DNA from 3 places in the Paradevosia tibetensis genome. Region 2 is predicted to be linked to each of the others. Evidence: predicted binding sites of a transcription regulator. Region 2 holds the regulator's gene; each other region holds the start of a gene.
The links. Region 2 encodes LexA, which represses DNA repair genes until DNA is damaged. Its sites were predicted from a motif close to TGTTCNNNNTGTGTTCNG; they were not measured.
Positions count from the first base shown of each region.

Region 1: dnaE (DNA polymerase III subunit alpha) is a predicted target of LexA. The motif match lies at 4,486-4,503, and genes of this name have one in related genera.
Region 3: FNA67_RS11340 (single-stranded DNA-binding protein) is a predicted target of LexA. The motif match lies at 6,285-6,302, and genes of this name have one in related genera.

Region 1 is NZ_CP041690.1:2,265,147-2,275,371, forward strand. It holds gene FNA67_RS10995 (hypothetical protein) at 1-115, opposite strand, end outside; gene FNA67_RS11000 (LysE family translocator) at 120-740, opposite strand; gene dnaE (DNA polymerase III subunit alpha) at 824-4,270, opposite strand; gene FNA67_RS11010 (ABC transporter ATP-binding protein) at 4,632-5,318, opposite strand; gene FNA67_RS11015 (ABC transporter permease) at 5,311-6,621, opposite strand; gene proS (proline--tRNA ligase) at 6,681-8,030, opposite strand; gene FNA67_RS11025 (class I SAM-dependent methyltransferase) at 8,449-9,129, opposite strand; gene FNA67_RS11030 (DUF1467 family protein) at 9,146-9,391, opposite strand; gene FNA67_RS11035 (ribonuclease J) at 9,401-10,225, opposite strand, start outside.
Region 2 is NZ_CP041690.1:2,079,396-2,089,620, reverse strand. It holds gene FNA67_RS10165 (TolC family protein) at 1-36, opposite strand, end outside; gene FNA67_RS10160 (FUSC family protein) at 104-2,125, opposite strand; gene mdtN (multidrug transporter subunit MdtN) at 2,103-3,167, opposite strand; gene FNA67_RS10150 (YtcA family lipoprotein) at 3,164-3,424, opposite strand; gene lexA (transcriptional repressor LexA) at 3,675-4,394, shown strand; gene FNA67_RS10140 (IlvD/Edd family dehydratase) at 4,463-6,274, opposite strand; gene FNA67_RS10135 (2-dehydro-3-deoxygalactonokinase) at 6,489-7,400, shown strand; gene FNA67_RS10130 (2-dehydro-3-deoxy-6-phosphogalactonate aldolase) at 7,397-8,011, shown strand; gene FNA67_RS10125 (SMP-30/gluconolactonase/LRE family protein) at 8,008-8,886, shown strand; gene FNA67_RS10120 (beta-galactosidase) at 8,899-10,225, shown strand, end outside.
Region 3 is NZ_CP041690.1:2,332,286-2,342,510, forward strand. It holds gene gyrA (DNA gyrase subunit A) at 1-1,078, opposite strand, end outside; gene FNA67_RS11320 (winged helix-turn-helix transcriptional regulator) at 1,167-1,580, opposite strand; gene FNA67_RS11325 (NAD(P)H-binding protein) at 1,743-2,639, shown strand; gene FNA67_RS11330 (efflux RND transporter permease subunit) at 2,795-5,065, shown strand; gene FNA67_RS11335 (hypothetical protein) at 5,062-5,589, shown strand; gene FNA67_RS11340 (single-stranded DNA-binding protein) at 5,665-6,165, opposite strand; gene uvrA (excinuclease ABC subunit UvrA) at 6,610-9,495, shown strand; gene FNA67_RS21930 (hypothetical protein) at 9,700-9,852, shown strand; gene FNA67_RS11350 (DUF1127 domain-containing protein) at 10,050-10,199, shown strand.

The DNA.
Region 1 (10,225 bases), 190 kb from region 2:
CCCAGTTCGAGACCGTGTCGTGCTGCATGTAAGGCGGATAGAGCGCGGCGGTAAGCGCTTCGGCGGCGGGCCGCAGGTCGGGCCGCGCCGCCGCGCTCAGGAGTTGGATGCTCAAACTCTCAAGCTCGCTTCTGGAGGGCCAGCCAGACGCCGCCGGCCATGAGGATAACGCCGGAAACGCGATTGAGCAGGCGCACGCGAGCCGTGCTCAGCAGCCCCCGGGCACGGCCCGCAATGATGGCGTAGATGGAATCGGTCGAACCGGCGACGAGCATGAAGAAGAAGCCGAGGACCATGATCTGCGGAAAGGTCGGGCTCTCGACCTTTACGAACTGCGGAATGAAGGCCCCGAAAAAGATCAGCGCCTTGGGATTGGCCCAGATGACGAAGAACCCTTCGAGCACGATGGCCATGAAGGACTTATCTTTGACGGCCTTGGCCGTGCCGAGCTCGCCTTTGCTGCGCAGCATCTTGAAGCCGAGCCAGATCAGATACGCCGCGCCGACCAGCTTGATCCAGTCGAAGGCCCAACCCATGAAACTGACGAGCGCCTCCATCCCGGTCGCCACGACCAGGATCATGGTGACGAGCCCGATTTGCGTACCGAGCACGATGGCAAGACCGGCGAGCGTTCCGCGCGCCAGCGCATTGGCAATGATGACGGTCACGGTCGGCCCCGGCACTATGGCCAGCACGAAACACGCACCGAGATAGGTGATGATGGTCGGCAGATCGAACATGTTTGTCCCCCGCGAGCAAAACGCCCATCAGGAGATATCACTGCCGCACCTTGGTTCGAAACCGGAAAGTGGCGCCGAACCGGCTAATTGAGGCGAACGTCGGTTACCCCGGCCAGGGCCTTGATGCCGCCCGCCACCTCCGCCGTCAGCTTGAAGCTGCCCGGAAGCTTGATCTCGTATTCGCGCGCACCGCCATCGCGCGACACGATGAGCGTCACTGCCCCCTCACCACCCGGCTTGAGCTGGGCGCGAATGGCCGGCAGGCACTTCTCGCTCTCCGGGAACACGGTGAGCTGGCGCCCGAGCTTCTCGGTAGCGCCGTCGATCGATTCCGCCTTGATCAAGCGCAGGCTGATCCCATCCGGGCGCTCGTCCGCCTCGACCTCGAGGATCAGCGAACGACCGGTTTCGAGCACCGAACCATAGAGCGAAATCTGCTCGGAGAACGCGATGCACTCGTAGCCGCCACTCTGATCGGAGAGGTTGAGAATGGCCATTGGCGTGCCCTTGCGCGTCCGTCGGTCCTGCCGCGAGGACAGCGTGCCCGCAATACGCCCCGCCCGCGCCCCTTCCTTGACGGCACGCTCGAAATCGCCCCAGCGCTGCACGCGCAGTTTCTCGAAGAGATCGGTATAGGCGTCGAGCGGGTGAGCCGAGAGATGGAAACCGATGGCCGAGTACTCACGCTCCAGCCGCTCGGCCAGGCTCCAGGGCTCGAACATCTCAGGCAGGATGATCGGCTCAGGCTTGTCGGACGCAAACATGTCCACGATGCCATCGTTGCGGTCAGACGCGACGCGTTGAGCGGTGCCCAGCACGGAGTCGATTGCGGCAAAGGCCTGCTCGCGCCGCGAAACCAGGGAATCGAAGGCGCCGGCATTGACCAGCGTCTCGAGCGTGCGTCGGTTGACGATCTTGGGGTCGACGCGCGTGGCGAAGTCGGCGAGATCCGCGTACGGGCGATCGCCCCGAATCTCTGCGATATGGTCGGCCACCTGCCGGCCGATGCCTTTGACCGCGGCCAGGCCGTAATGGACCTTCTTGTCTCGCACCGAGAAGACCGCCTCGGACTGGTTCACGCACGGAGGCACGATGGTGATGTTGTGGCGCAGGGCCTCGCGCCGGAAATCCGCCAGCTTTTCAGTGAGCCCCATGTCGAGGGTCATCGAGGCTGCAAGGAATTCCTCGGGATAATGGGTCTTGAGGTAGGCCGTCTGATAGGACACCCAGGCGTAGGCGGCCGCGTGGCTCTTGTTGAAGCCGTAGTTGGCGAACTTTGCGAGAAGATCGAAGATCGTATCGGAGAGGGCTTCCGAGACGCCATTCTTGATGGCGCCGTCGCGGAATCGGACGCGCTGGGCGTCCATCTCGGCCTTGATCTTCTTGCCCATGGCTCGGCGGAGCATGTCGGCCTCGCCGAGCGAATAGCCCGAGAGCACCTGGGCGATCTGCATCACCTGCTCCTGGTAGACGATGATTCCGTAGGTTTCATCGAGCACCGAACTGAGGGCCTCGTGCGGGTATTCCACCTGCTCGCGGCCGTGCTTGCGGTCGCAGAAGCTGGGGATGTTATCCATCGGGCCGGGCCGATAGAGCGCGTTCATGGCGATGAGGTCTTCGATGCGGTCGGGCTTGAGGTCGATAAGGGCACGCCGCATGCCCGGACTTTCAAACTGGAAGATACCCGCCGTGTCCCCGCCCGCGTAAAGTTTGTAGGTCGCCTCGTCATCGAGGGGAATCTTGTCGATGTCGAAGGTGCCGTTCTCGCCGTTGATCATCTTGACGGCGTAGCTGATGGTCGTCAGCGTCTTGAGGCCCAGGAAGTCGAACTTCACTAGCCCAGCGGGCTCGACCCACTTGAGGTTGTACTCGGTGACCGGCATGTCCGAGCGCGGATCGCGGTAAAGCGGCACCAACTCCTGGAGCGGGCGGTCGCCGATCACGATGCCGGCAGCATGCGTCGAAGCGTGGCGGAAGAGCCCTTCGAGCGCCTGGCCGATTTCGAGGAGCTGGGAGACGGTTTCGTCCTCGTCGCGCATCGCCCGCAATTGCGGAACTTCGGCGAGGGCACGTTCCAGCGTCCAGGGATCGGCGGGATTGGCCGGAACGAGCTTGCAGATGCGATCCACCTGGCCGTATGGCATCTGCAGTACGCGGCCCACGTCGCGCAGCACAGCGCGCGCCTGAAGCGTACCGAAGGTGATGATCTGGGCCACCTGCTCGGCCCCGTATTTCTGCTGCACGTAACGGATCACCTCTTCGCGGCGATCCTGGCAGAAGTCGATATCGAAGTCGGGCATCGAGACGCGTTCCGGATTGAGGAAGCGCTCGAAGAGCAGGTTGTAGCGGAGCGGGTCGAGGTCGGTGATGGTCGTCGCCCAGGCGACGAGCGAACCGGCGCCCGAACCACGGCCGGGGCCAACGGGTATACCCTGCCCTTTCGCCCACTGGATGAAGTCGGCCACGATGAGGAAGTAGCCGGGAAACTTCATCTTCTGGATGATGCCGAGCTCGAACTCGAGCCGTTCATGATACTGCTCGGCGGTCCAACCCGGCGCCAGGCCGTTGACCTCGAACCGCTTGGCGAGGCCATCACGCGCCATTTTCCCGAGCGCTGCCGCTTCGGCGGCCACGGCCTCATCCTCGCTCACCCCCGGGGCAGCGGCGAACTTGGGCAGGATCGGCCCGCGCGTGCGCGGCCGGTAGCTCGTGCGCTGCGCGATCTCGATGGTGCTGTCGAGCGCCTCGGGGAGATCGGCGAAGAGCTCCATCATCTCGGCGCGCGTCTTGAAATAGTGCTGGTCCGAGAGCTTGCGCCGCTCGGTCTGGGCGAGCACGGTGCCGCCCGCAATCGCCAGCAGCGCGTCATGCGCCTCGAAATCCTTGCGCGACTTGAAGAACGGCTCGTTCGTGGCAACGATCGGAACGCCGCGCTTATAGGCGTAGTCGAGCAGCTGCGGCTCAACGAGCGCCTCGTTGTGGCGTCCGTGGCGCTGCAACTCGATATAGAGCCGGTCGTCGAACAGCTCGCGCAACCGATCGAGCCGCGAATGGGCGTGGGCTTCAAGGCCACTGGCGAAGAAGGGATCGACTGATCCTTCCGGCCCGCCCGTCAGGCAGATGATGCCCTGGAGGTTATCACGATCGAGCCAGCCGATCTTGGCGGCGGCCCTGCCGTTCTCGCCTTCCAGATAAGCGCGGCTGACCAGACGCGAGAGATTGGAGAACCCCTCACCGGTCGCCGCCATGAGCACAACCCCGCCCTTGCCGAAATTGCCGCGTTCGGGCCCGCGATCGTCGGCGGTCCAGAAATCGAGCGCCAGCTCGCACCCGATCAGCGGCTGAATGCCCTTGCTGGTGGCCTTTTCGGAGAGTTCGAGAGCGCCGAAGAGGTTGTTAGTGTCGGCGATGCCGATCGCGGGCTGCTTGTCCTCCTTGGCCAGCTCCAGAATCTTGGCGAGCTGGATGGCCCCTTCGAGAAGGGAAAAGGCCGAGTGGACGTGCAGATGAATGAAACCTGGACCGGGCATGAACGATATTCCGTGTGGACGTATCTTTTACATCCAGGAGGCGCAGAACCAACTGCGCCTCACGATCAATTCACAACCCTCACACGAGTCGGGAGAACACATCCATCCAGGTGAGCGCGGAGATGGTGAAAGCACCCAGGGCGAGAACGGCGAACAGGTCCTTGATGAAACCGATGATCATTTCAAAGCTCCTTTGTTGCTGTTCCGTTCTTATATGTTCTCTATTCGTTCATGTCCAGGAACACGGGTGTTCGCGAGGTTAAAAGGGTAACGAAACGTTAAAATTTGAATCAAATCGGGTGCCCTCCCCGCTGTTCACGCAACGAACAACAGGACCAAAGCGCAAGATGGCCGGAGAGGCCTAGAGGGTGTGCGGAAGCACCAGGCCGTCACGAAGGGTGACGATGCGATCGGCGCGGCGGGCCAGGTCGTGATTGTGGGTTGCGATAAGGGCTGCGGCGCCCTCGTCCCGGATAAGCTGACGCAGCGCCTCGAAGACCAGATCGCTGGTGGCAGGATCGAGATTGCCCGTCGGTTCGTCGGCCAGCACGACGCGGGGATGGTTCGCCGCCGCGCGCGCGATGGCGACGCGTTGCTGCTCGCCGCCCGACAGTTCGGCCGGCCGATGTGCGGCACGCGAGTCCACACCGAGCATCGCCAGGAGTTCGTGACTGCGTTTGTCGGCATCAGCCTGGCTCTTGCCCGCGATCAATTGCGGGATCGAGACGTTTTCGAGGGCCGTGAACTCGGGCAGCAGATGATGGAACTGGTAGACATAGCCGACGGTGGTGCGACGCAGCATGGTGCGCGCGCGGTCGCCCAGATGACTGGTCGGCACGCCCAGGATTTCGACCTCACCCTGCTGGGGCCGCTCGAGCAGGCCCGAGATGTGCAGGAGGGTCGACTTGCCTGCGCCCGAGGGCGCCACAAGCGCCACCAGTTCACCGCCCTTGACCGTCAGGTCGGCGGATTCGAGAACCCGTACGATGGTGTCGCCGTCGCCATAGTGGCGGTGGACACCCCGCAGAACCAGTTGCGTATCACTCATACCGCAGGGCCTCGACCGGATCGTACTGGGCGGCCCTCAGGGCCGGATAAAGCGTCGCCAGGAAGCTGAGCAGCAAAGCCAGCCCCACCACGACCGTTACCTCGAAGGGATCGATCTTGGAGGGAAGCGACGAGAGGAAGAACACTTCCGGCGGGAAGAGCCGCACCCCGATGAGCTCGGAAATGCCGGCGCGCAGCGCCTCGGCATTGGACGCAATCAGCACGCCCGCCACGAACCCGATGAGCGTGCCGATGACCCCGATCGCCGTGCCGGTGATCGAGAAGATGCGCATGATCGAACCGCGCGTGGCCCCCATGGTGCGCAGGACGGCGATGTCGGCGCCCTTGTCCTTCACCAGCATGACGAGGCTGGAAATGATGTTGAATGCCGCCACAAGCACGATCATCGAGAGAATCGTGAACATCACCACCCGCTCGACCTGAAGGGCCGAGAAGAACGTCTCGTTGCGCTGCTGCCAGTCCGAAAGGATCATCGGCCGTATCCCGGGCGTATTCTGCAACCGTTCGCGCATCGTGTTGATGTCGTCGGGGTTGTCGATGAAAATCTCGATGGCGCTTGCCCGATACTGGCGCTCGTAGGCCGCGTCGATCTCCTCGTCCGTCGCCATGGGATCGGGTGGTTCGACCCCTGGCTTGAGGACATCGTCGTACATCTTGAAGTAGTCCTGGGCCAGGTGCATCGGCATGTAGACGTAGAAACTGTCGAACTCGACCATGCCCACGTTGAAGATGACGTTGACGGGGAACGAGCGGATCTGTGGCGTCGTGCCGAAGGGCGTGGTGGCTCCGTTCGGATTGACGATCGTTATGGGATCGCCAATGCCGACGCCGAGCCGTTCGGCAAGCCGATAGCCGATTGCGACACCCTGGGACTGATCCCACTGATCCCATCCGCCCTGCTGGGCGCTCTGGGAGAGCAGCCCGAGCTTCTGGATGTCGGAAAACTCCATGCCGCGCACGGTGGCCCCGGTCGAGGCGTTGGACTGGCTCGAGACCAGGGCCTGCCCCTCGACATAGGCAACGGCATGCCGAACCCCCGGCACGCCCTCGATGAGCTCAACCGTCGGCTTGTAGTCGGTGAACTTCTCTTCGATCGGGTAGGCCGAGAAATGGCCGTTGAGACCGAGGATCTTGGTCAGCAGTTCGTCGCGGAACCCGTTCATGACCGACATGACCACGATGAGCGTGGCGACGCCGATGGCGACGCCTGCCATGGTCAGGGCCGCAATCACCGAGATGAAGGCGTCCTTGCGGCGGGCGCGAAGGTAACGGCCTGCTATCATCCATTCGAAGCGCGAAAAGGCGTTCGTGGATTGCTCGGCGATCTGCGGTGTGGGAGCGTTCAAACCTTGTTCCGCCTTTGCGGTTCGATCAGGCCTCGCAGCCTTTCGACCGCGGCCGCGACCGGCAACGTCTCGCGCTCACCGGTCTTGCGATGCTTGATTTCGACTTCGCCCGACTTGAGGCCGCGCGGCCCCACGATGAGCTGGTAGGGAATGCCGATCAGGTCGGCGGTCGAGAACTTGGCGCCGGCGCCCTGCTCGGTGTCGTCGTAGAGCGCATCCACGCCGGCATTCTGCAGCTCGCCATAGAGCTTCTCGCTGGCGGCGTCCGAATCGGCGTCGCCGGACTTGAGGTTGATCACGACCGCTTCGAAGGGGGCCACGCTGACCGGCCAGATAATGCCGGCCTCGTCGTGGCTCGCCTCGATAATGGCGGGCACCACGCGGGTGGGGCCAATGCCATAGGAACCCATATGCACGGTTACTTCCTTGCCATCGGGACCGGTCACGGTCGCCTTCATGGGCGCGGAATACTTCGTCCCGAAGTAGAAAATATGGCCGACTTCGATACCGCGCGCAGAAACCCGCTTGGCCTCTGGCACTTCCGCCTCGAAGGCGCCCATGTCGACCATCTCTTCGGTCGCCGCATAGAGCGAGGTCCAGTCCGCCACGATGGGCGCCAGGTCACCGCGATAATCGGTGTCGATGGCCGGGATGGGCTTCTCAAGCAGGTCGGCATGGCAGAAGACGGCGCTTTCGCCGGTGTCGGCCAGGATGATGAACTCATGGCTGAGGTCGCCGCCGATCGGGCCGGTGTCTGCACGCATGGGAATGGCGGTGACGCCCAGACGATAGAAGGTGCGCAGATAGGCCACGAACATCCGGTGATAAGCCTTGACCGCGCTCGCCTCGTCCAGGTCGAACGAATAGGCGTCCTTCATGAGGAACTCGCGGCTGCGCATGGTGCCGAAGCGCGGGCGGATCTCGTCACGGAACTTCCACTGCACGTGATAGAGATTGAGCGGCAGGTCCTTGTAGGACTTCACATAGGTCCGGAAGATGTCGGTGATCATCTCCTCGTTGGTGGGACCGTAGAGCATGTCGCGCTCGTTGCGATCCTTGATGCGCAGCATCTCCTTGCCATAGGCGTCGTAACGCCCGCTCTCGCGCCAGAGGTCGGCGGACTGCAGCGTGGGCATGAGCAATTCGATGGCGCCCGAGCGATCCTGCTCCTGCTCGATGATGGCCTTGACCTTCATCAGCACGCGGTAGCCGAGCGGCAGCCAGGAATACATGCCCGACGCCTGCTGGCGGATGAGGCCCGCGCGCAGCATGAGCCGATGGGAAACGATTTCGGCTTCCTTGGGAACCTCGCGAAGAACGGGCAGGAAGTAACGGGAAAGACGCATAACTACTCCGGTTTCGCGGACGTCGATTCGAGGCTTTGGATGGTCCGTAGTCAAATCCTACAAATCACCGCGTTGCAAGCATACAAGCTATGCAGAATCTGCGTGACAGGGGTGTTTTGAGTTGTTAGGGTCCAGCCCCATAAACACAAAGGCGGCGAGAAACCGCCGGACGCCGACAACGTCAAGGGAGGAGCGTTGGCCGCCGCTACGTGCGCGCGTAAGACCGACGTATTGTCGCGAAACTTTCCAAAAGCAGGGCTACGCGCCCTGCTTTTTTTATTGCCTATCAGCGGATTATGGCAGGAATTTTACAGTCCGCTCGAAGAAGCGCCTGCACCGCCTTCACGGAAATGAGAGCACACGTGTGCGCATCGAAACTGAGCGGCGGATGCGTCTCGCGCGGGAGGCTGGCGCCGCTTCAGGTGTGTAGCTGGAAGACCGCGCTACGCGTACCGGCAGCGTGCGGGGAATCGCCGAAATCGGCGACGGAATATTCCGCGATCGGGTGCAGAGCGCCCAGCGGGAGATGGGCCCGAAAAGGATCGCCGACCACGACCTCGACACCCGCCGCCACGCACCGGGCAAGGAAAGGCAGAACACGACCTGCCAGGTCCGGCGCATAAAAGAGGTCGCCCACAAGCACGAGGTCGGCATCGGGCGGATCGCCCGCGATCAGGTCGTCGCCGGTTGAGGCGAGTTCCACCCCGTTAGCGGCGGCGTTGAGCGCGATGGCAGCCAGCCCGTTCCTGTCGACCTCCGCCGCCAGAACAGAGGCCGCGCCAGCCTTGGCCGCGGCAATGCCGACGATTCCCGAGCCGGACCCGAGATCCACGACCCGCCGTTCCCGCACGAGCCCGGGATTGGCCCGGATGTGCCGGACGAGCACCGCTCCCCCGCCCCAGACATAGGCCCAGTACGGAGGACAGGGATCGGCGTCCTCATCGACGGCGCTCTCCAATCGCCGGAGACCGCTGGCGGGATGGGGAGTATAAAGGACGATGTCGGGAAAGGCCGGCACCGGGAGAAGCGCAAGGTTCTCCCGGATGAATGCGGCGACATCCGACGCAGTGCGGCGCGGGGCGTTCTCGATTTCGCTCAAGACGCCCCCGTTTGGCCTAGTGCCAGTAGTGCTGCAGCCAGGGGTTGGAGAGCCCCCAGAGAATGAGGCCCATCACCACGGCCGACACCAGGCTGTTGGCGATGAGGCGCGGCACGAGGCGCGGCAGGACCGGCGCGCCGGGCTCGGTGCCCCGAACCACTTCGCCCGCGTCGATCTGATTGCGCACGCGGAACGGCAGCACTGCGAACAGGCATACCCACCAGATGATGAAGTAAATCGCGATCCAGCTGCCGATCTGCATAAGGCTCTCCTAAACTCGGTGCACGAACACCGTGACGTTCGGCTTGCGGCCCCAGAACGAGTTGACCTCGGCCCGGATGGCGCGATGCAAGGCGCTGTTGAGCATCTCGACATCGCCCCGGCGCTTGGCCGGAACGCTCCGCAAGACGCCCTTGATGGTCTTGTCGACCACCTCGCCGATCGTCTCGTCGTCGTCCTCGACCTCAGGCAGACCTTCTATCACCACCTCGGGGCCCGAAACCACCTGCCCATTGCCGGTGACCGCCAGGCTCACGACTATATGACCGCCGAACGAAAGTCTCCTGCGGCCTTTCACCCCACTCTCCTCGGGCGTGCAGAGCACGAGCCCGTCGAGATAGAGCTCACCGGAGCGAACTTCACCGGGGAAAGACATGGGCTCGGGGAAGAGCCGCACGAGATCGCCGTTGCGGATCTCGAGGACGTTCGGAACGCCATGGTCGCGGCCGAGCTTGGCATGGGCCTGAAGGTGCGCAGCCTCGCCATGCACGGGGACCAGAACCGTCGGCTTGACCCAGTCGTAAAGGCGCTTGAGCTCCTCGCGGCGCGGGTGGCCGGTCGTGTGCACCAGGCCATCGGCCTGCGTGATGACGTCGACGCCGCGGTCGATGAGGCGGTTCTGAATGTCGATGACTTCGCGCTCGTTGCCGGGGATCGCCCAGGACGAGAAGATCACCTGGTCGCCGGCATTGAGGTCGATCGCCGGGTGCTCGCCGCGCGCGATGCGGGCGATGGCCGCACGGGCTTCGCCCTGCGAGCCGGTGCACAGCAGCACGACCTTGTCGCGCGGCAGGCTCTTGTACATGTCCTGGTCGAG
Region 2 (10,225 bases):
CGCCGCCGCAAGGGCTCCACGAAGACCCGCAGCCATCAAACTACCGCCGGAAAGCAGGTTGCCCCAACCCGCGCGCCGGGCCCCACGCCCAACAAGACCCATGTTACGCCGCCTTTACATCTGCCATTCGCGCGATCCGGGCGTCGATCTGCCGGTAGAGACGCAGTCGCGAAACCATCTGCGCGCGGACGGCTGCCGGAAGCCGCCTGCCCTGTTCTCCCGCCTGCCTCCTGGCGCGGTTGAACGCGACTTCCACGTCCCTTAGGGCGTCGCCCCATATCGGAGGCTCGGATGCCCAACGCCCGTTCTTTATATCCGAAGCCCGGGTATCCAACCACTGCGCAACGGCGTTTTCGAACCGAACCGTTGCAGCTTTCACATACCTGGGCATACCGCGCGGAGCAGCTCCATCGCGTGAAAGCAGAAAAACCGGCGCCGACAATGCACTGATATCGCTGAGCAACGCCTCAGCTTCGTCCGGTGCGATCTCTGTCTTCTTGACCCGCTCGGCCTCGAACATCAAAAGCTCGGTGCCGCTTTCGGCCGTCTTGACCGCTGTGTGGAAGTCGGCGGCCTGCTGGCCTAAATCCTTCTCGCCGCGCAACAGACCGGTCAACGCAGTGCTGGCCTTGGCAAGGGCGCCTCTCACGTTGCCCCCCACGCTCACCGGCCAGATGGTTGAGAACACCAGGCTCACCACCACGTTGCCGAAGAGAATGCCGATGATGCGGTTCGTGGCGACGCCGAAATCGACGCTCGGTCCAAACCCGCCCAGCGTGCAGAGAAAGAATGCGAGCGCCGCCTGCCAGCCCATGTAGGAAATGCGTTCGGACCCGTTTGCGATCCAGGCGGCAATCAGGCTGCCACAGCCGACCAGCACCATCAGGTGGCCGATATCGGTCATGTGCGGAACGAAGACGATCATCGCTCCCACGCCCATGGCAGCGCCGATGAGACACCCGAGGATGCGCAGGGTGAGCTTGTGGATGGTTTCGCCGGTCGTCCCGAGCGCCACATAAAAGCACGTGATCATCGCCGTATGGATCTCGAACCAGTCCAGCGCGGTATAGGTGATGTAGCAGATCATCACCGCCAGCAGGGTCTTCAGGGCGAACTGGGTGTAGCGCGGGTTGTGGAACGCGTCCGGCGCCAGCAGCGGCTCCGCGGGCGCCTTGGAGGGGGGCGGCGGCGCGTAGCCCTGCCAGAGGGTTGCTGCCAGCCGCCCGACGATCGCCTCCATGCCCGACGTCGCGGCTCCTGCTCGCGGAACGATCGTGAGCAACTCGCGGTCGCGTACAACGACCGCGTAGCGACCGAGCTCGTCCGCGAGCACGGGATCGGGGGCCGCGCCTTCCTGGCTTCGCGCCAAAGCCACGGCCAGGGCGCGGTAGGAGAGATCGATCAATTCGCCCTCCCGGTAGCTCTCCTCCTTGCTGGTCAGCGACAGCAGCCGCGCCATGCGCTGGTAGGTGGAGGCCTTTGCGTTGCCATCGCCAAGGAGGGCGTGGGCGGTAGGAACCGCGTTGGGAGTGTTTCGAAGCAAAGCCGCGGCCGCGTCGAGCCGGTCTGCGAGGGTGGCTCGCAACAGGCGAGCCGGGCTCCTCGGGGCGACCACGTTCAGCAACACCAGAAAGAACATCGGGAAGAAGACGACTACCCACATCCAGGTGAGCGCCCGGGTGAGGAGTTCGGCTACGGGGATGATGTCGTAAAGCGTCATCACGAAGGCAAAGACGAAGCCCACGGTGCCCGCCATCGACCCAAGCCGGCTGGCCTGGGAGAAGTACATGCCGCCGAAGGTGAAGGCCGCAATGAACGCGAGCCTGAGGAACGGCGAATCCGCCGAGATCATCAGGAACAACACCCCCAGCAATATGCCGACGGAAGCCGCCACGATCAGGCCGAGACCGATCAGGATGCCTGACCCCGAGTTGTCCTTTGATGCGAAAAAGATGAGGTAGCACGAGAGCGCGGCCTCGGGCACGTGGTTGGCCATGGCCACCACCGTAACCAGCACGCAAAGCACCGCCATCCGTATCGAAAGGTCGAGCCGCCCCGGATAGGGCTGCAGTTCGTCCCAGACGATCCTGGCGAAGCTCGGTCTAGTGGGCGGTCGATACAGCATCGGTTTCGCTCGGGGGCTGGCCGACGATGACGATGGCGGTCGAGCCGATGCGCATCAGGTCCGCCGGCGGATCGTGGAGCTTGACGTAGACCGGGAAACGCTTGGCCACCTTCACCCAGTTGAGGGAACTGGAAACGATCGGCAGCCCGAGGATATTGGCCGATTCCTCCGACCGCACACCCCAACCGATGCTTTCGACCTCTCCCTGGATGCGCCGCGATCGGTCCGCCATCACGAAGACATCGGCCCGGCTGCCGAGACGGATGGCGTCGAGTTCGGTTTCGCGGAAGAAGGCCACCGCCTCCCAACCGGAAGTGTCGATCAGCGTGAAGATGGACTGGGCCGTTATCACATACTCGCCGGATGCCATCTCGAGCCCCGTCACCTTCCCGTCGAACGGCGCGCGCACGGTCGTGTTGTCGAGATCGCGCTGCGCAAGGGCCACCGTCGCCTCGGCCACGTCGACCTGGGCCTTGCGGGTATCGAGCGTGCCGATGACCTGTGTCGCGCCCTGCGACTGCTGGAGCGCCTGGTCAAGACTGACCTGTGCGTCGCTATAGGCGGTTCGCGCCTGGTCCACCTGCTGGGCCGTCACGTATCCCTTTGGCAGGAGCGGCTCTAGGCGCTCCAGGGTCTGCCGGGCGAGTTCGGCATTGAAGCGCGCGCGTTCGATCTGTTTGGCGGCGACATCGGCGTTGCTTTGGGCCGTAGCAATATTGCGCCCGCCCTGCTCGACCTCGGACTGGGCGGCACGCAGCTCGGCCTGCGCCTGGTCGAGGCGAAGCTGATAGGGCTGCGGATCGATCTGGAAGAGCACGTCGCCCTTTTTGACGCTCGCATTGTTCTGGACGGCGATCGAAACGATGCGACCGGGAACCGTGGGCGAAACGTGGATTGTGGGTGCCGAGATCTCGGCGACGTCGGTTCGCGGCGAGCTGTTGATCTCGTTGAGCGAGAAATAGATGCCCACGACCGCCGCTACGAAACTGACCACGGCAATGACGAGGCCAATCAGCCTCTTGATGACATGCCCGCCGTTCATTGCGGAATTCCGCCGAACCAGAGGAACCAGAAGCCGGTACCCCCACCAATCGCCATACACAGATAGACCAGCAATGGCAGTGGAAGATACCCGTCGATATCGAGAATGATCAGCAATTGCCGCGCGATGACGGCGAAGACCACACCAAGAACCGCGCAGATGATCCAGGCTGGAAAGAACGAGCCAAATATTGCGATCGAGGGCGCCGAAGGCTCCGAACTACAAGCTCCGAGCATGCTCGCGAAAAGTAGCGCCATGCCTAGTCGTGGTAGGCGCGCCGCAAACACGCGGCTCACGGATACTGGTTGCACTTGACGCTCCGCACACTCGAAATCGCCCGTCAGGGGCGGCTTCCGGCCAGAGATCGACCCAAATTCCCGGTCCCGTCAAGCGTTTCGGCGGCACATGAAGGGGTGCGATAACGGCTTCTTCACCGTTTTGTTGCAGAACATAACTGGAACACATATAACAAGTTCAGTCTTTGTTCTGATTCTGTTGGGGCCGCCGATGCTGACGCGCAAGCAACACGAACTGCTCATGTTCATCCACGAACGGATGAAGGAAACCGGCATCCCGCCCTCGTTCGACGAGATGAAGGATGCGCTCGACCTGGCGTCCAAGTCCGGTATCCATCGCCTGATCACGGCGCTTGAGGAGCGTGGTTTCATTCGCCGCCTGCCCAACCGGGCGCGAGCGCTCGAAGTCATCAAGCTTCCGGATTCGATGAACCCGTCGCTTGGCGGGCGCAAGGCGCGGTTCGAGCCCAATGTCATCGAGGGCAACCTTGGCAAGGTTTCAGCGCCCCCGCCTCGGACGGAACTGGTGTCGGTCGCCGAAAGTGGCCGGCCTGTTGCAGTGCCGGTGATGGGACGTATCGCAGCCGGCACCCCGATCGAGGCCATCCAGACCCATAGCCACACCATTGCCGTGCCGCCCGAGATGCTCGGGCCGGGTGAGCACTATGCGCTCGAAGTGCGCGGCGATTCCATGATCGAGGCCGGCATCTTCGACGGCGACACCGTACTGATCAAGAAGCAGGACTCAGCCGGAACCGGCGAGATCGTCGTGGCTCTCGTCGATGATGAAGAGGCTACTCTCAAGCGCCTGCGCCGCAAGGGTAATTCGGTCGCTCTCGAGGCCGCCAACCCGGCTTACGAAACCCGCATCTTCGGCCCCGACCGAGTGAAGGTACAGGGTCGGCTGGTCGGCCTGCTGCGCAAGTACTGAGCGTTCCGCTCCGAAATTGAAACGCCGCCGCCGGGGAGATCCGGCGGCGGCGCTGTTTTGTGCCGGCGTCAGTGGTTGTCGCGGGGCAGCCCGGCGGTCTGGGCCAGGCGCTGGTAGTTGACGGCGGGACGGAGAACGGCGCCGCTGCCGAGCTGGTCGACGATGCCGCGCTGAATCTCCTGCCAGGGCGTCTGGTTCTTGGGATACTGGTAGCCGCCATTGGCTGCCAGTTCCTGGCGACGCTGAGCGATTTCCTCGTCGGAGATGAGGATATTGGCAGCGCCGGTGTTGAGATCGATCCGCACGCGGTCCCCGGTGCGCAGGATGGCGAGGTTGCCGCCCGCAGCCGCTTCCGGAGAAGCGTTGAGGATCGAGGGCGAGCCCGAAGTACCTGACTGGCGCCCGTCGCCAATGCAGGGAAGCGAAGTCACGCCCTGCTTGATGAGGTACGCAGGCGGCCGCATGTTGACGACTTCGGCAGCACCCGGATAGCCGATGGGGCCGGCGCCGCGCATGAAGAGCAGCGTGAACTCATCGATTGCCAGTGCCGGATCGTCGATGCGGTGGTGGTAGTCCTCCGGACCGTCGAAGACTACAGCCCTGCCCTCGAAAGCATTGGGGCTGGCTGGGTTGTTCAGGTAACGATCGCGGAATTCCTGGCTGATGACGCTGGTCTTCATGATGGCGTTGTCGAAGAGATTGCCACCGAGAACCAGGAAGCCAGCCTCCGCCTTGAGCGGATTGTCGAACTTGCGGATGACCTTGTCATCCTGGATCGGCGTGTCGCGGCAGTTCTCGCCGATGCTCTTGCCGTTCACGGTCGGTGCGTTTTCCGCGATGAGGCCCTGCCCCATCAACTCGTTGACCACTGCCGGCACGCCGCCGGCATGATAGTAGTCTTCGCCAAGATATTCACCGGCCGGCTGCAGGTTCACCAGCAGCGGCACCTGATGGCCTTCCTTCTGCCAATCGGAGATATCGAGTTCGACACCGATGTGACGCGCGATGGCGTTGATGTGGATCGGCGCGTTGGTCGACCCACCAATGGCCGAGTTGACCACGATCGCGTTGTGGAAGTTGTCGCGCGTCAGGATATCGGAGGGCTTGAGGTCTTCGTGCACCATCTCGACGATGCGCTTGCCGGTGCGATAGGCCATTTCCTGGCGGTCGCGATACGGTGCGGGGATGGCGGCGGAACCCGGCAGCTGCATGCCCAAGGCCTCGGCCAGCGAATTCATCGTGGTCGCGGTGCCCATGGTGTTGCAATAGCCGGTCGAGGGCGCCGACGAAGCCACCAGGTCGATGAACTGCTTATAGTCGATCTCGCCCTTCGCCATCATCTGGCGGGCCTTCCAGACGATGGTGCCCGAGCCCGTTCGCTCCCCACGGAAGTAGCCGTTGAGCATGGGGCCGACCGAAAGAGCGATCGCCGGAATGTTGACCGTTGCCGCGCCCATGAGCATGGCCGGCGTGGTCTTGTCGCAGCCGATCGTCAGCACGACGCCATCGAGCGGATAGCCGTAGAGCACTTCGACGAGGCCGAGATAGGCGAGGTTGCGGTCGAGCCCTGCGGTCGGTCGCTTGCCGGTTTCCTGGATTGGATGCACCGGAAATTCGATGGCGATGCCGCCCGCTTCGCGGATGCCCTCGCGCACGCGCTCGGCCAGAACGATGTGGTGGCGGTTGCAGGGCGACAGGTCCGAACCGGTCTGGGCAATGCCGATGATGGGTTTGCCCGATTGCAGCTCTTCGCGCGAGATGCCGAAATTGAGATAGCGCTCCAGGTAGAGCGCGGTCATGTCCGGGTTGTCCGGATTGTCAAACCAGGCGCGCGAACGCAGCTTGTTGCCGGCACCGTTCGCGCCGTTGTTCCCCGTCATCGTAAAGTTCCTCCGCCCGCGCCTTGCGGCACGTATATCAATGCGAGGCTCGTTATAGAACATCGTCCGGGAAAGTGTGCGGGAAAACACTCCGGCAAATGGAAAGTTTTGTACGGTTTCAAACACTGGGCTGGAAGTCGCCGCAGTGATCGGGTTAGGTACGGCCCGCGCGCCTGCAACCCTGGCACGGCGCCAGGGAGGAATTGACTTGGGTATGGACGTGGCCGAGTGGATCGCGGTGGATTGGGGAACCTCCAACCTGCGGGCCTGGGGTATTGCCAGTGACGGCAACGTCACGTTTTCGCGCAGTTCGGACCGGGGCATGGGCAAGCTGGGCCGCGAGGATTATCCGGGCGTGCTGGCAGGGCTTCTCGAAGGCGTCGATCCGAGCAGCGGCGATGTCGTGATCTGCGGAATGGCTGGCGCCCGCCAGGGCTGGATCGAGGCTCCTTACCTCGACGCTCCGGCCGACCTGGCTGGCCTGATCTTCAGCGCCGTCCGCCCTGAAATGTCCGACAGTGCCCTCCAACCACGCATCCTTCCCGGAGTCTGCCTCAAGGCACCCGGCGCCGAGGACGTGATGCGCGGGGAAGAAACCCAGCTGCTCGGACTCTCGGCGCTCGTTCCTGGATTTTCCGGCCTGGTCATCATGCCGGGGACGCATTCGAAATGGGCCACGCTCAGCGGCACCCGCGTCGAGCGTTTCACGACCGTGATGACCGGCGAACTCTTCGAAGTACTAAAGACGCATTCGGTGCTGCGCCACTCCCTGCAGGGGGAGCTTGACGGTCCCGGGCGCGACGAGGGTTTCGATGCGGGTCTTTCGATGGGTCTTGATGCCCCCGAGCGCCTCACAGCGACGCTCTTCAAGGTCCGGGCGGGCTCCCTGCTTTCCGGGCGCGGGCCCGACTGGTGCGCAGGCTTCCTTTCGGGCCTTCTCATCGGAGCGGAAATCGGAGGCCAGCGAGACTGGATCGCCGGAGCTGAAGTGCCGCTTATCGGCAGCACGGGTCTCTGCGCCCTCTATGCCAGGGCACTTTCCCGGATCGGCATCGCCGGCCGGGTCGTTGATGCCACCGACGCCACCATTGCCGGACTAAAGACTGCCAGAAAGGCTCTAGCATGACTGAACGCAGGGAAATCATCGCCATTCTGCGCGGCATCACGCCCAACGAGAGCGTGGATGTCTGCCGGGCGCTGATCGAAGCCGGGATCACTATGATCGAGGTGCCCCTCAATTCGCCCGACGCCGTGCGCAGCATCGAGCTGGCCGTCGATGCGTTCCAGCATGATGCCATGATCGGGGCCGGCACCGTGCTTTCCCGGCGTGATGTCCAGGCAGTTGCCGAGGTCGGAGGTACGTTCATCGTTTCCCCCGACGCCAACCGCAAGGTGATCGAGGAAACCGTCCGGCTCACGCTCAAATCCTATCCCGGCGTCTTCACCCCGACCGAAGCCTTCAAGGCCATTCGCGCTGGCGCCACCGGGCTCAAGTTCTTCCCGGCCGAAGTGCTCGGGGCCAAGGGCATAAAGGCAATCAAGGCGGTGCTGCCGTCGACCATGCCTGTCTACGCAGTCGGAGGGGCGAACCCCGACAATTTCGGCGAGTTCTTTGCCGTGGGTTGCACCGGCTTCGGCCTGGGCACCTTCCTCTACAAACCCGGCCGCGCCGCCGCCGAAGTGGGCGAGAAGGCGCGCGAAGCCGTTGCTGCCTATGACCGGAGCAAGGCGCAATGAGCAAGGACAAGGCCGAACTCTTCATCGATTGCCGGTGCGAGCTTGGCGAGGGGCCGTTCTGGAACCGGTTCAACGACCGGCTCTACTGGTTCGACATCCTCAACAACACGCTTCTGAGCGCCGATGCGAGCGGAGAAATCCTCGAGCGCTTCACGTTCGATGACCGCGCCACGGCCGCCGCGATGATTGATGCGAACCGTCTCGCGGTCGCAACGGCGGGAGCCCTTGTCGAGCTCGATCTCGATCTTGGCACCAAGCGCTTCATCGCTTCGCTTGAGGCCGACAAGGTCGGCAACCGTCCCAATGACAGCCGCGTCCACCCCGCCGGCGGCTTCTGGATCGGGACGATGAGCCGCAAGGGCGACGACGGTCCGGAGATGGGCGCGGTCTATCAGTATCGCGACGGCCAGGTCGAACTGCTTTTCGATCGCATCACGATCCCGAACTCGATCTGCTTCTCCCCCGATGGGCGCACCGCCTATTTCACCGATACGCCGACAAAGCGCATTCTTAAGCGCTCCATCGATCCGGCGACCGGTGGGCCGATCGGCGAATGGTCGCTGTTTGCCGAGGTCGATCGCGGCTTCCCCGATGGCTCCGTCGTGGATTCGGAAGGCTACCTCTGGAACGCACGCTGGGAAGGGCATTGCGTGGTCCGCCACGCGCCCGACGGATCGATCGACCGGATCGTCGAGGTTCCCACCAGCCGCGTCACGTGCCCCGCCTTTGGCGGTCCGGACCTCAAGACCCTCTACATCACTACGGCCCGAGAACATATGTCGGCCGAAGAACTGGCGGCAGATGTCCATGCCGGCGGCATCTTTGCGCTCGACGTCGATGTTCCCGGCCTGCCTGAACCCCTGATCAAGCTCTGAAAGCTCTGTGCGATGACCGCTCCCACCCTCGGCGTCTGCTACTACCCCGAACATTGGCCTGAAGAGCGGTGGGAGAGTGACGCCGCCCGCATGGCGGAAGTCGGCATCGGCTTCGTCCGCATCGGCGAGTTCGCCTGGTCCAAGCTCGAGCCGCGGCCGGGAGAACTCGATTTTTCCTGGATGGTGCGCTCAATGGATGTGCTGGGCCGGCACGGACTCAAGGTCATCGTCGGCACGCCAACTGCTACCCCGCCGCGCTGGATGATGGACAAGCATCCCGATATGGTTGCGGTCGACGAGAACGGACGTCCACGCAATTTCGGCTCGCGCCGCCACTACTGCTTCTCCCACGAGGGCTACCGGCAGGAATGCGCGCGCATCACCCAACTGCTGATCGACCATGTCGGCCAGCACCCGGCGCTGGGCGGCTGGCAGACGGACAACGAATACGGGTGCCACAGCACCACGCTTTCCTATTCGGAAGCGGCGCGACAGGGTTTCCGCACCTGGCTTCGGCAGCGCTACGGCACCGTCGAGGCGCTGAACGAAGCCTGGGGTAATATCTTCTGGTCGATGGAATACAACGACTTCGACCAGATCGACCTGCCCCTGCTGACCGTCACCGAGCCCAACCCGAACGCGTCGCTCGACTTCCGGCGCTATTCTTCCGACCAGGTCGCCGCCTTCAACAAGGTCCAGTATGACCTGCTCAAGGCTGCCCGGCCGGACCTTCCCGTGATCCACAATTTCATGGGTCGGTTCACCGATTTCGACCACTATGAGTTGGCCAAGACCATCGATGTGGCGAGTTGGGACTCCTACCCGATCGGGCATCTGGACGTCAGCGACGAGAGCCCTGAGGTCAAGGCACAGTTCCTGCGCCAGGGCGAACCTGATGCCCAGGGGCTCCAGCACGATATCTATCGCTCCGTCGGGCGCGGGCGCTGGTGGATCATGGAGCAGCAACCCGGGCCGGTGAACTGGGCGAGCTACAATCCCGACCCCCTGCCCGGCATGGCGCGCCTGTGGGCCTGGGAGGCCTTCGCGCATGGGGCTGAGGTGGTGTCCTATTTCCGCTGGCGCCAATATCATTCCGCCCAGGAGCAGATGCATGCCGGCCTGCTCCGGCCCGACAGCGAACCGGCGCCGGCCTACAACGAAGCGCTGCAGGTCGCTCAGGAACTCAAGAGCACCGGCATCGGCGGCGAGGCGCGCAAGGCGCGTGTCGCCATCGTCTACGACTATGAGAGCGAATGGGCCTGGTCAGTCCAGCCGCAGGCCAAGGGCTTTTCTCACCACGCCCACGTCAAGGCCGCGTATGGGCCGCTGCGCAAGCGTG
Region 3 (10,225 bases), 250 kb from region 2:
ACAGGATCGTCTGCACGTTCATCAGCTCGGGCTTGCCACCGTTGAGCGCCACGAAGTTGCAGCCGAACGAGGACTGCAGCGGCGTGTAGCGATAGAGCTGGTTGAGCACCACGTCAGGCAGCGCGTCGCGCTTGATCTCGATCACCACGCGCATGCCGTTGCGATCGGACTCGTCGCGCATGTCGGAGATGCCTTCGACGCGCTTGTCGCGCACCAGTTCGGCGATCTTCTCGATCATCTGCGCCTTGTTCACCTGATAGGGAATCTCGGTGATGATAAGCGCTTCGCGTTCCTTGCGGACCTCTTCGATCGCCACCTTGCCGCGCATGAGCACCGAGCCGCGCCCGGTCTCATAGGCCTGGCGGATGCCCGAGCGCCCGAGGATCAGGCCTGCGGTCGGAAAATCCGGCCCGGGCATGACTTCGAGGATCTGGTCGATCGTCGCGCTGGGGTTGTCCATCATCAGCAGCGTGGCGTCGATGACTTCGCGCAGGTTGTGCGTCGGAATATTGGTGGCCATGCCCACGGCGATGCCGCCGCCGCCATTGACCAGCAGGTTCGGGAACCGTGCGGGCAGGACGACAGGCTCGCGCTCGGAGGCGTCGTAGTTGTCCTTGAAGTTGACGGTATCCTTGTCGAGATCCTCGAGCAGGAAGCCCGTGACCTTCTCCATGCGCACTTCGGTGTAGCGCATGGCGGCCGGATCATCGCCGTCGACCGAACCGAAATTGCCCTGCCCGTCGATGAGCGTGACGCCCATCGAGAAATCCTGCGCCATGCGCACCAGCGACATGTAGACGGCGGCGTCGCCATGCGGGTGATACTTACCGATAACGTCGCCGACCACGCGGGCCGACTTCCTGTAGGGCCGGTTCCACTCGTAGCCCTGCTCGTTCATCGAAAACAGGATGCGCCGGTGCACCGGCTTGAGACCGTCCCGCACGTCCGGCAGCGCGCGGCTCACGATCACGCTCATGGCGTAATCGAGATACGACTTGCGCATTTCGTCGGTGATGGAAACGAGAGCGATATCGGAAGGCGTCGCAGCGCCGTTCGCGTCGTCAGGGATATCTGTCACTGGGCTGATTCGATGTTTGCCAACATGGCCATGATATAGGCGATTCCTGGCCCGGACCCAAATCCGGTTGCTGAGTTGTTAACGCCCGTTAGGCGACCGCTTGCGCGTCGAAGTCGCTGCGCGCCCGCTCGATCTGCTGGTATCGCGCATCCGCCCATTCGACGAGAATGGAGAACGGCCGCAGCAGCGACACGCCGAGTTCTGTCAGCTCGTACTCCACCGCCGGCGGAACCGTCGGGAAAACCGTGCGGGAAACCAGCCCGTCGCGCTGCAGCTCCTTGAGCGTCTGCGTCAGCATCTTCTGGGAAATATCGGGAATTGCTCGCCGAATCTGATTGAAGCGCATCGCCCCTGGCGCTAGTTCTAGCACGATGAGCATGCTCCATTTGTCGCTTATTTTGTCGAGTATGCCGCGCACGGGACAATCAGCCAGTGCGCCGTTGATCCCTGCCTTCCGAAATTGAGTGACCACGGCTTCGAGCCTGGCGGCATCATCTGACATCTGAAACTCCCGGTTACCGCGCGGTGACCTTCCGCGGCGAAAGTGCCTTCTTTCGCCCTGGATACGTCGCCGCTATATCGAAGGCAATCTCTTTTAGAGACCTAGTTTTCAACAGAGAGCGAGCGACTGCCCTGTGCAGCGCTTCCACGAACGGAGACTCCCATGGCAAATTTCGCCAATACAACCCTGCTCGTCACGGGCGCCAGCGGCCATCTCGGGCGCAAGGCCGTCGACCAGCTGCTCGCCCGCGGCGCCCAGAAGATCGTCGCCATGACCCGCAGCCCGGACAAGATCGCGGACCTCGCCGCCAAAGGCGTAGAAGTGCGGGCCGGCAGCTTCGATGATACGGCTTCCCTTGACGCGGCCTTCAAGGGTGTCGACCGCCTGCTTCTCATCAGCACCGACACCGTGGGCATTCCCGGCGGTCGCAAGGCCCAGCACATCCGCGCCATCGACGCGGCAGAGCGAGCCGGCGTCAGCCACATCGTCTATACGAGCCTTACCGCGCCCTACCCGAGCGCCGATCCCGCCAGCGTCATCCCCGACGACCATTTCTGGACCGAGGCGCGCCTCGCCGCGGGAAAGGCAGACTGGTCCTCGCTTCGCAACAATCTCTACGCCGAAGGTATCTTGCAGTCGGCGGGCGCAGCCATCGCCAGCGGCAAGCTTTACCATGCCCAAGGCAAAGCGGGCCGAGCCTCTGTCGCCCATGACGACGCCGCGGCCGCAGCCGCCGGCGCACTCTTGCTGGCAGAAGGCAAGCGCATCTATGACGTCGGCGGCCCCGAGGCGTTGACCCAGGCCGAGGTCGCAGCGCTGCTCAGTGAACTGTCGGGCAAACCCGTGGAGGCTGTCGCCCTCTCTGGCGAAGACTTCCGCGCCGGCCTGCGCGCCGCCGGTGTACCCGAGGCGTTCATCGGTATTGCCGCTCAGTTCGACCTGGACACCGCACAGGGTTACCACGCCATCGTCACCGATGCCGTTGAGGTCCTGACGGGCCGCAAACCGCGTAGCGTGCGCGACGTTCTCCTCGCCAACAGAGCCAAGTTGGCAGCCTGATCGGACGCGGGCCGCCGAAATAGCTGCGGCGGCCCGCAATTCCGGGCTCATAACCCCATGCCGGTGCTGGACGGAAGCCCCCTGAGCTCGTACTAAAGCCCCCCTGTTGGGGCTTCTTCGTGGGGGAGTTGATTCCGTTGTCGATCGGGCGGTCCTTGGTTCATTACTGGCGGACCCGGTCAATCGGTTTCGGCCTCGAACATCTCGGCTTTCTGACGCTCAAATATCCGCGCCTCCTCGCTGCGGCGGTGATCGCACTCACCGTGCTGGCCGTTGGCCAGATCCCGCGCGCCAATGTCGATGGCGATCTCATGCGCATCTTCGCGCATTCCGGTGCCGAGTACGACACCTACGAACGCCTCTCCCAGACCTTCGGCACCTTCGAGAACGACATCTATTTCCTGGTGTCCTCTCCTGACCTGACCGATCCGGCCGTGCTCGAGCAGTTGCGCAACCTTGCGTTCGACCTCGAACTCAACGATTACGCGGCCGGCACGATGTCCCCGTTCACCCTGCGCCGGCCAAGCGAATATGGCGGGTCGGTACCCGCCGTGCCCGAGGGCATGACCAGCCGGGAGGAAGTCGCCGCGGCGCTGAGCGATCTCCAGCAGAACGATCCGCTGATGCGCAACCTCATCACGCCGGACCTCACCGGCATCGTGATGATCCTCTTCCCCAATGCCGAAATGACCCGCGGCGACGGCACCAAGGAGATGATTGCCCAGCTCAAGGATGTTGCGGCCCAATATGCCAGTGACAGCATCCAGATCGAACTGACCGGCCCGCCGATGTGGACCGCCGAGATGCTCAATGCGGCGGTTGACGACCAGGTCAAGTTCACCATCTACGGCTTTGCCCTTGGCGCCCTAATCGCCCTGGTCAGCCTGCGCTCCTTCTGGGGCGCCATCCTGGTATCAGCCACGCCATTCATCGCCGTGATGTGGGTGATGGGTATCGTGCTGCTGTTCTTCGGCTCGTTCTCGTTCCTCACCATTATCGTCACCACGCTGGTGCTGGTGATTGCCTTCGCCGAAAGCCTGTTCTTCATCTTCAACTGGCTGGCCTACTGGCGCGACGGCATGGATCCCTACAAGGCCGTCGACACCACGGTGAAAGTCGTCGGGCCCGCCAGTGCCCTGACCATGCTCACCACACTGGTCTCGTTCGCCTCGCTCTCGCTGACCCCGGGCCAGGGCATCCAGGAATTTTCCATAGCAGGTACAATCGCTTCGCTGCTCAGCTTCGTCTGCCTGATGACGTTCCTGCCGCTCGTCCTCAAGCTGGCCATTCGCCTCGGCTTCAGGATTCCGCCGCAAACCGGCTTCGTGCTGACTGCACCGATGAAGCTCTCCTGGTTCCTCGCCACGCGCTTCAGCCGCGCCATGGCCGCCGGAGCCATCGTTGTCACCGCCGCCCTCTTCGTTCCCTATTTCCTGGTCGAACCGCGTTTCGCATTCGAGGACTATGTCGCCAGGGATTCCTCGGCCCTCGACGCGGCGGTTGATATCGACGCCGGCGTCGGCGGCGTTGCCCCCATCTATGTCCGCGTACCGCTCAAGGACGGCGTTTCGGACGTCACCGACGGCGATTTCGAAACCATCCGTACCGTGCACCGGATACTCGAGAGCCATCTTGGACAGAACAAGGTCATCTCTGCGGCCAGTTTCGTCCACTACGAGGATTCCGGCTTCACGCGGCAGGACATCTTCGATTCTGTGGGGCAATTCCTCAAGCGCCGCTTCATCACCGACGATGGCACCCAGGCCCTGGTGACCGGGTTCATGCCGACCATCATCGATTCCGAGGCCCTCAAGGACCTGGTGCACACGACACAGGCCGAGATCGAGGCTGCCGGTATCAAGGGCGCCGAGATCGGCGGCTTCCGCATCCTCACCGCCTTTGCCACCGACAATATCGTCCAGGGCCTCCAGCTCGACCTGACCTTCAGCGTGCTGGTGAACCTCTTCCTTATCGGCTTTGCCTTCCGCTCGTTGCGGGTCGCCATGGCGACGGCAATTCCCAATCTCTTTCCGGTGCTCGGCGCCGAAGCCTATCTCTGGTGGTCGGGCGCTGGCCTGCAGCTCACCACCGTCCTCTCGTTGACCATCGCCTTCGGCATTGCGGTCGACGACACGACGCACTTCCTCTCCCACTACCTGCATGCTCGCCGGGAGGAAGGGCGTGAACATCGCGACGCGGTGCGACACACCATGGAGCGTATCGGTGGGGCAATCGTGGCGACAACGATCATCCTGTGCTCCGGCACGGGCATTGTCGCAACCTCCGGACTGCCGCAGGTCGCGCTGTTCGGTTCTTTGTTTGTGATAACCCTCGCTCTGGCACTGATCGGAGATGTGTTTATTCTCCCGGCCTTGCTCGTAGCTGGGGGCAAATTCTTTCATCCTCTTGGAGGCATCAAGAAATGAACAACGGCGGACCCCTGTGGCGCGCTCTTGCGCTCGCTGGTCTGATGGTCGCGGGCGCTGCTGCCCCCGCGATGGCTGCACAGGCCGACATCGAATTCCTGGGCAGCTACCTGGGTGACTGGAAAGGGCGCGGTCAGTTGCAGGGCGCAAACACCGAGACGGTGGTTTGCAAGCTCAACCTGACGGCGGCCAACAACAACACCAAGATCAACTATTCCGGCCGCTGCACCCTCGCGGGCAGCAACCTCGCCGTTAACGGCACGGTCGCCTATATCGACGCCAAGCGGCGCTACGAGGCCGTCATGACCTCCAATGCCTCGTTTACCGGCACGGCGATCGGCCAGCGCCAAGGCAACGGCGTCGTCTTCAACCTCCGGGAAAAAGAGCGCGACGAGGCCGCCAAGCGCGACATGACGATCACCTCGTCGATCTCGCTCCTCGACAACGCCATCATGGTCGAGTTCCTCGTCGTGGATGACGCCACCGGCGACACCATCCGCGCCAAGGTCCCCTTCGCCAAGTAATCCGGCGGAAAAGCCGGCCACCATTGAAAAAGGGCGGCCCTGCGGCCGCCCTTTTTCAATTCCGATCTCGTTCGCTCAGAACGGGATATCGTCATCCATTCCGCCGGATTCGAACGCCGGCGTGCTCGACGGACGGCGGCTCTGGCCGCCACCGCCGCTGGACTGACCGCCGAACCCGCCCTCGCCGCCGCGCGGACCCGAGAAGCCACCGCCCTCGTTGTCGCCGCGACCGTCGAGCATGGTCAGGTTCGAGTTGAAGTTCTGCAGCACCACCTCGGTGGAATAGCGGTCCTGGCCGCTCTGGTCCTGCCACTTGCGCGTCTGCAGCGCGCCTTCGATGTAGACCTTGCTGCCCTTGCGCAGATACTGCTCGGCTACCTTGGTGAGACCTTCATTGAAGATCACCACACGGTGCCACTCGGTCCGCTCCTTGCGCTCGCCGGTATTGCGATCTCGCCAGGTATCGGTCGTCGCCACGCTCAGGTTCACCACCTTGCCGCCGCTCGGCAGCGAGCGCACTTCCGGGTCGTTACCGAGATTGCCGATCAAGATGACCTTGTTTACGCTGCCCGCCATCGCCTGTCCTTCCGTACTCGTTTGGCTGGAGCCACCGGCTCCGCCGTTTGGCGCACTTTATGCGGTTGCACCTGTCCGCGCCCGCCCTGTTTTGAGGTTTCAACAGGCGCAGACCGCATTGTTCTCTATATGTTCCGTCAATGTCAGCAAATGTCAAGTAATCTGGGCGCTTTGCAGATGTGATCTGCGTGGATTCACCCTTGACCGAATCCACCCTGTTCCGCTTATGTTCTTTCCGCTAGTATATTGCCGCATCGTGGCCCGGCACGGGCTGCGACGAGATTGATGGGACTGCGGCGGCCACCTTGCGCTAAACAAGCCTGGCTTGCGAAACTGCGCCGGCGCGCCTATCTCCCGATCTTGGCTGCCAGCCAGGATCAGACCGCATCGTTACCCGTACGTTCGCTTCGCTCGACGGAGCGGCATAGAGCCGTGGACCAGAATATGCCCGACGCCAACAATCGTGAAATCGTCATCCGCGGTGCCAAGGAGCACAACCTCAAGTCCGTTGACCTGCGGCTGCCGCGCGACAAACTGATCGTGATGACGGGCCTGTCGGGTTCGGGCAAGTCCTCCCTGGCGTTCGACACCATCTATGCCGAAGGTCAGCGGCGCTATGTCGAGAGCCTCTCGGCCTACGCGCGCCAGTTCCTGGAAATGATGCAGAAGCCTGATGTCGAGCAGATCGACGGGCTCTCTCCGGCCATCTCGATCGAGCAGAAGACCACCTCGCGCAATCCGCGCTCGACCGTGGGCACCGTCACCGAGATCTACGATTACCTCCGCCTGCTCTACGCGCGCGTCGGCATCCCCTATTCGCCCGCCACCGGCCTTCCCATCGAGAGCCAGACTGTCTCCCAAATGGTAGACAAGGTTCTAGCCCTGCCCGAAGGCACGCGTCTCTACCTCCTCGCGCCAATGATCCGCGGCCGCAAGGGCGAGTACAAGCGCGAACTCAACGACCTGATGCGCAAGGGCTTCCAGCGCGTCAAGATCGACGGCGAGTTCTACGACATCGAGGACGCGCCGAGCCTCGACAAGAAGCTCAAGCATGACCTTGAAGTCGTGGTCGACCGCCTGGTCGTTTCCCCTGACATCGCTTCGCGCCTGGCCGAAAGCTTCGAGACGGCGCTCAAGCTTGCCGACGGCATCGCGCTGGTCGAATACGCCGACGAGAAGGAGGCCGATGGTTCGGCCAAGAGCATCACGTTCTCGGAAAAATTCGCCTGCCCGGTCTCCGGCTTCACGATTGCCGAGATCGAGCCGCGCCTCTTCTCGTTCAACAACCCGTTCGGCGCCTGTCCGGTATGCGATGGCCTGGGCACCGAGCGCAAGATCGACCCGGACCTTGTGGTTCCGGACGCATCGCTGTCGCTGCGCGACGGCGCCATCCTGCCATGGTCCAAGACTTCGGCTCCCTACTACCTGCAGACGCTCGAAGCGGTGGCGCGGCACTATGGCGCCTCCACCGGATCTGCGTGGGAGGATCTCTCCGATGACGTGCGCCAGGCCCTGCTCTACGGCACCGGCAAGACGCAGATCAATTTCGTCTACGACGACGGCCTGCGCACCTATAAGACCACCAAGCCCTTCGAAGGCGTGATCGGCAACCTCGAGCGCCGCTACAAGGAAACCGAATCCGCCGGCATGCGCGAAGAGATCGAGCGCTACATGTCCTCGGCGCCGTGCGTCGCCTGTAACGGCTATCGCTTGAAGCCCGAGGCTCTGGCGGTCAAGATCAACGGGCTCCACATCGGCCAGGTGACCGAAAAGTCGATCCGCAACGCCTCCGACTGGTTGAAGGAGCTGCCCCGGCACCTCAACGACAACCAGCGCACCATCGGCGAGCGCGTCCTCAAGGAAATCCGCGAGCGCCTGGATTTCCTAAACGACGTCGGCCTCGACTACCTGACCCTGGCCCGCAACTCCGGCTCGCTCTCGGGCGGCGAAAGCCAGCGCATCCGCCTGGCCAGCCAGATCGGTTCGGGCCTCACCGGCGTGCTCTACGTTCTCGACGAGCCCTCGATCGGCCTGCACCAGCGCGATAACGAACGCCTGCTCGAAACCCTGCGCCGGCTGCGCGACCTCGGCAACACCGTGATCGTGGTCGAACACGACGAAGACGCCATCCTGACCGCCGACTACGTTGTCGATATCGGCCCGGGCGCCGGCGTCCATGGCGGCCATATCGTGGCTGAAGGCACCCCACAGGATATCATCGACAATCCGGACAGCATCACCGGCGCCTATCTTTCGGGCCGCATGGGCATCCCCCTGCCCGCCGAGCGCCGCGAGCCGTCCAAGACCCGCAAACTCTCGCTCAAGGGCGCGACGGGCAACAACCTCAAGGATGTCTCGGTCGACGTTCCACTGGGCCTGTTCGTTGCCATCACCGGCGTCTCGGGCGGGGGCAAGTCGACACTGATGATCGACACCATGTACCAGGCCATCGCGCGCCGCCTCAACGGCGCTCGCGTGGTGCCGGCGCCTCACGAGGCGCTGACTGGCCTGGAGTTCCTCGACAAGGTCATCGATATCGACCAGAGCCCCATCGGGCGCACGCCCCGCTCGAACCCCGCCACCTATACCGGCGCCTTCACGCCGCTGCGCGAGTGGTTCGCCGGACTGCCGGAAGCCAAGGCCCGCGGTTACGGCCCGGGGCGCTTCTCCTTCAACGTCAAGGGCGGACGCTGCGAGAAGTGCGAGGGCGATGGCGTTCTCAAGATCGAGATGCACTTCTTGCCCGATGTCTACGTCACCTGCGACGTCTGCAAGGGCAAGCGCTACAACCGCGAGACGCTCGAGGTCCAGTTCAAGGGCAAGTCGATCTCCGATATCCTCGACATGACCATCGATGAGGGCGTGGAGTTCTTCGCCGCCGTGCCCTCGATCCGCGACAAGCTGGTGACGCTCCAGCGCGTCGGGCTGGGTTACGTCAAGATCGGCCAGCCCGCCACGACCCTCTCAGGCGGCGAAGCCCAACGCGTCAAGCTCTCCAAGGAGTTGTCCAAGCGCGCCACTGGCCGCACGCTCTATATGCTGGACGAACCCACGACTGGCCTGCACTTCCACGACGTGGCCAAGCTGCTCGAAGTCCTGCACGAACTGGTCGAGGGCGGCAACACGGTGGTCGTTATCGAGCACAACCTCGAGGTCATCAAGACGGCCGACTGGATCATCGATATGGGCCCGGAGGGCGGCGACGGCGGCGGCGAAGTTGTCGGCGTCGGCACGCCCGAAGATGTTGCAGCCAATCCAAGATCTTACACGGGCGCCTTCCTCAAGGAAGTCATGGCGCGCCGGCCACCGCGAAGTCAGGCGGCAGAGTGATGTGAGCAAGGGCGGCCTGGGTGCCGCCCTTTGTTTTTGGGCCATTCCCCTGCGGCAATCGTCGAAATTCCCCCATGTGTATGACGGGGGAATGAAGATCGGCATGCGTGATACGCATGGCCCGCTTGAGGTTTGAGGCATTTCATGACTGCGCGATTCAGCTCATCTTCCCCACTGGGGCAAACTCGGAAAGGAAGTGCGCAAATGTTTGTTAGAGCGGTCTGGCGCGTAAGGCGACTGGTCGACATCAAGCAGACATTGCGGGAAATGGACGTTCCGACGACGCGAGAGGCCGACATGCTCGGTCTCTGTGGGCCGGATTTTTCCAAGATGACCCGTGGTCTGTTCGACAAGTAGCTTACAACGCGAAATCCATGTTCGGGCGGCCGTCACGGGAAACCGGGCGGCCGCTTCGGTTTTCAGATTCTGAATTTCTGATGAACGCGCTTGAAAAGAGTTATGCGGATTTCGCATGTCAAATCTGAGCAATCACCCTCTGCTCAAATCAAGACCTCGGCACTAGATACAGTGCGTACGACGAAAGGAGACACCAAATGGACATTCGCAAGACCCTTCGCAAGTGGGCTGCCTACCAGCAGACCGTCCGTGAGCTGAACGCTCTCGACAACCGTCAGCTGACCGACCTCGGCATCACCCGCAGCGACATCTCCCGTATTGCGCGCGACCATGCCAGCACCCTCTAAAGGTTCGCTGACTGCCCGCATCGCGG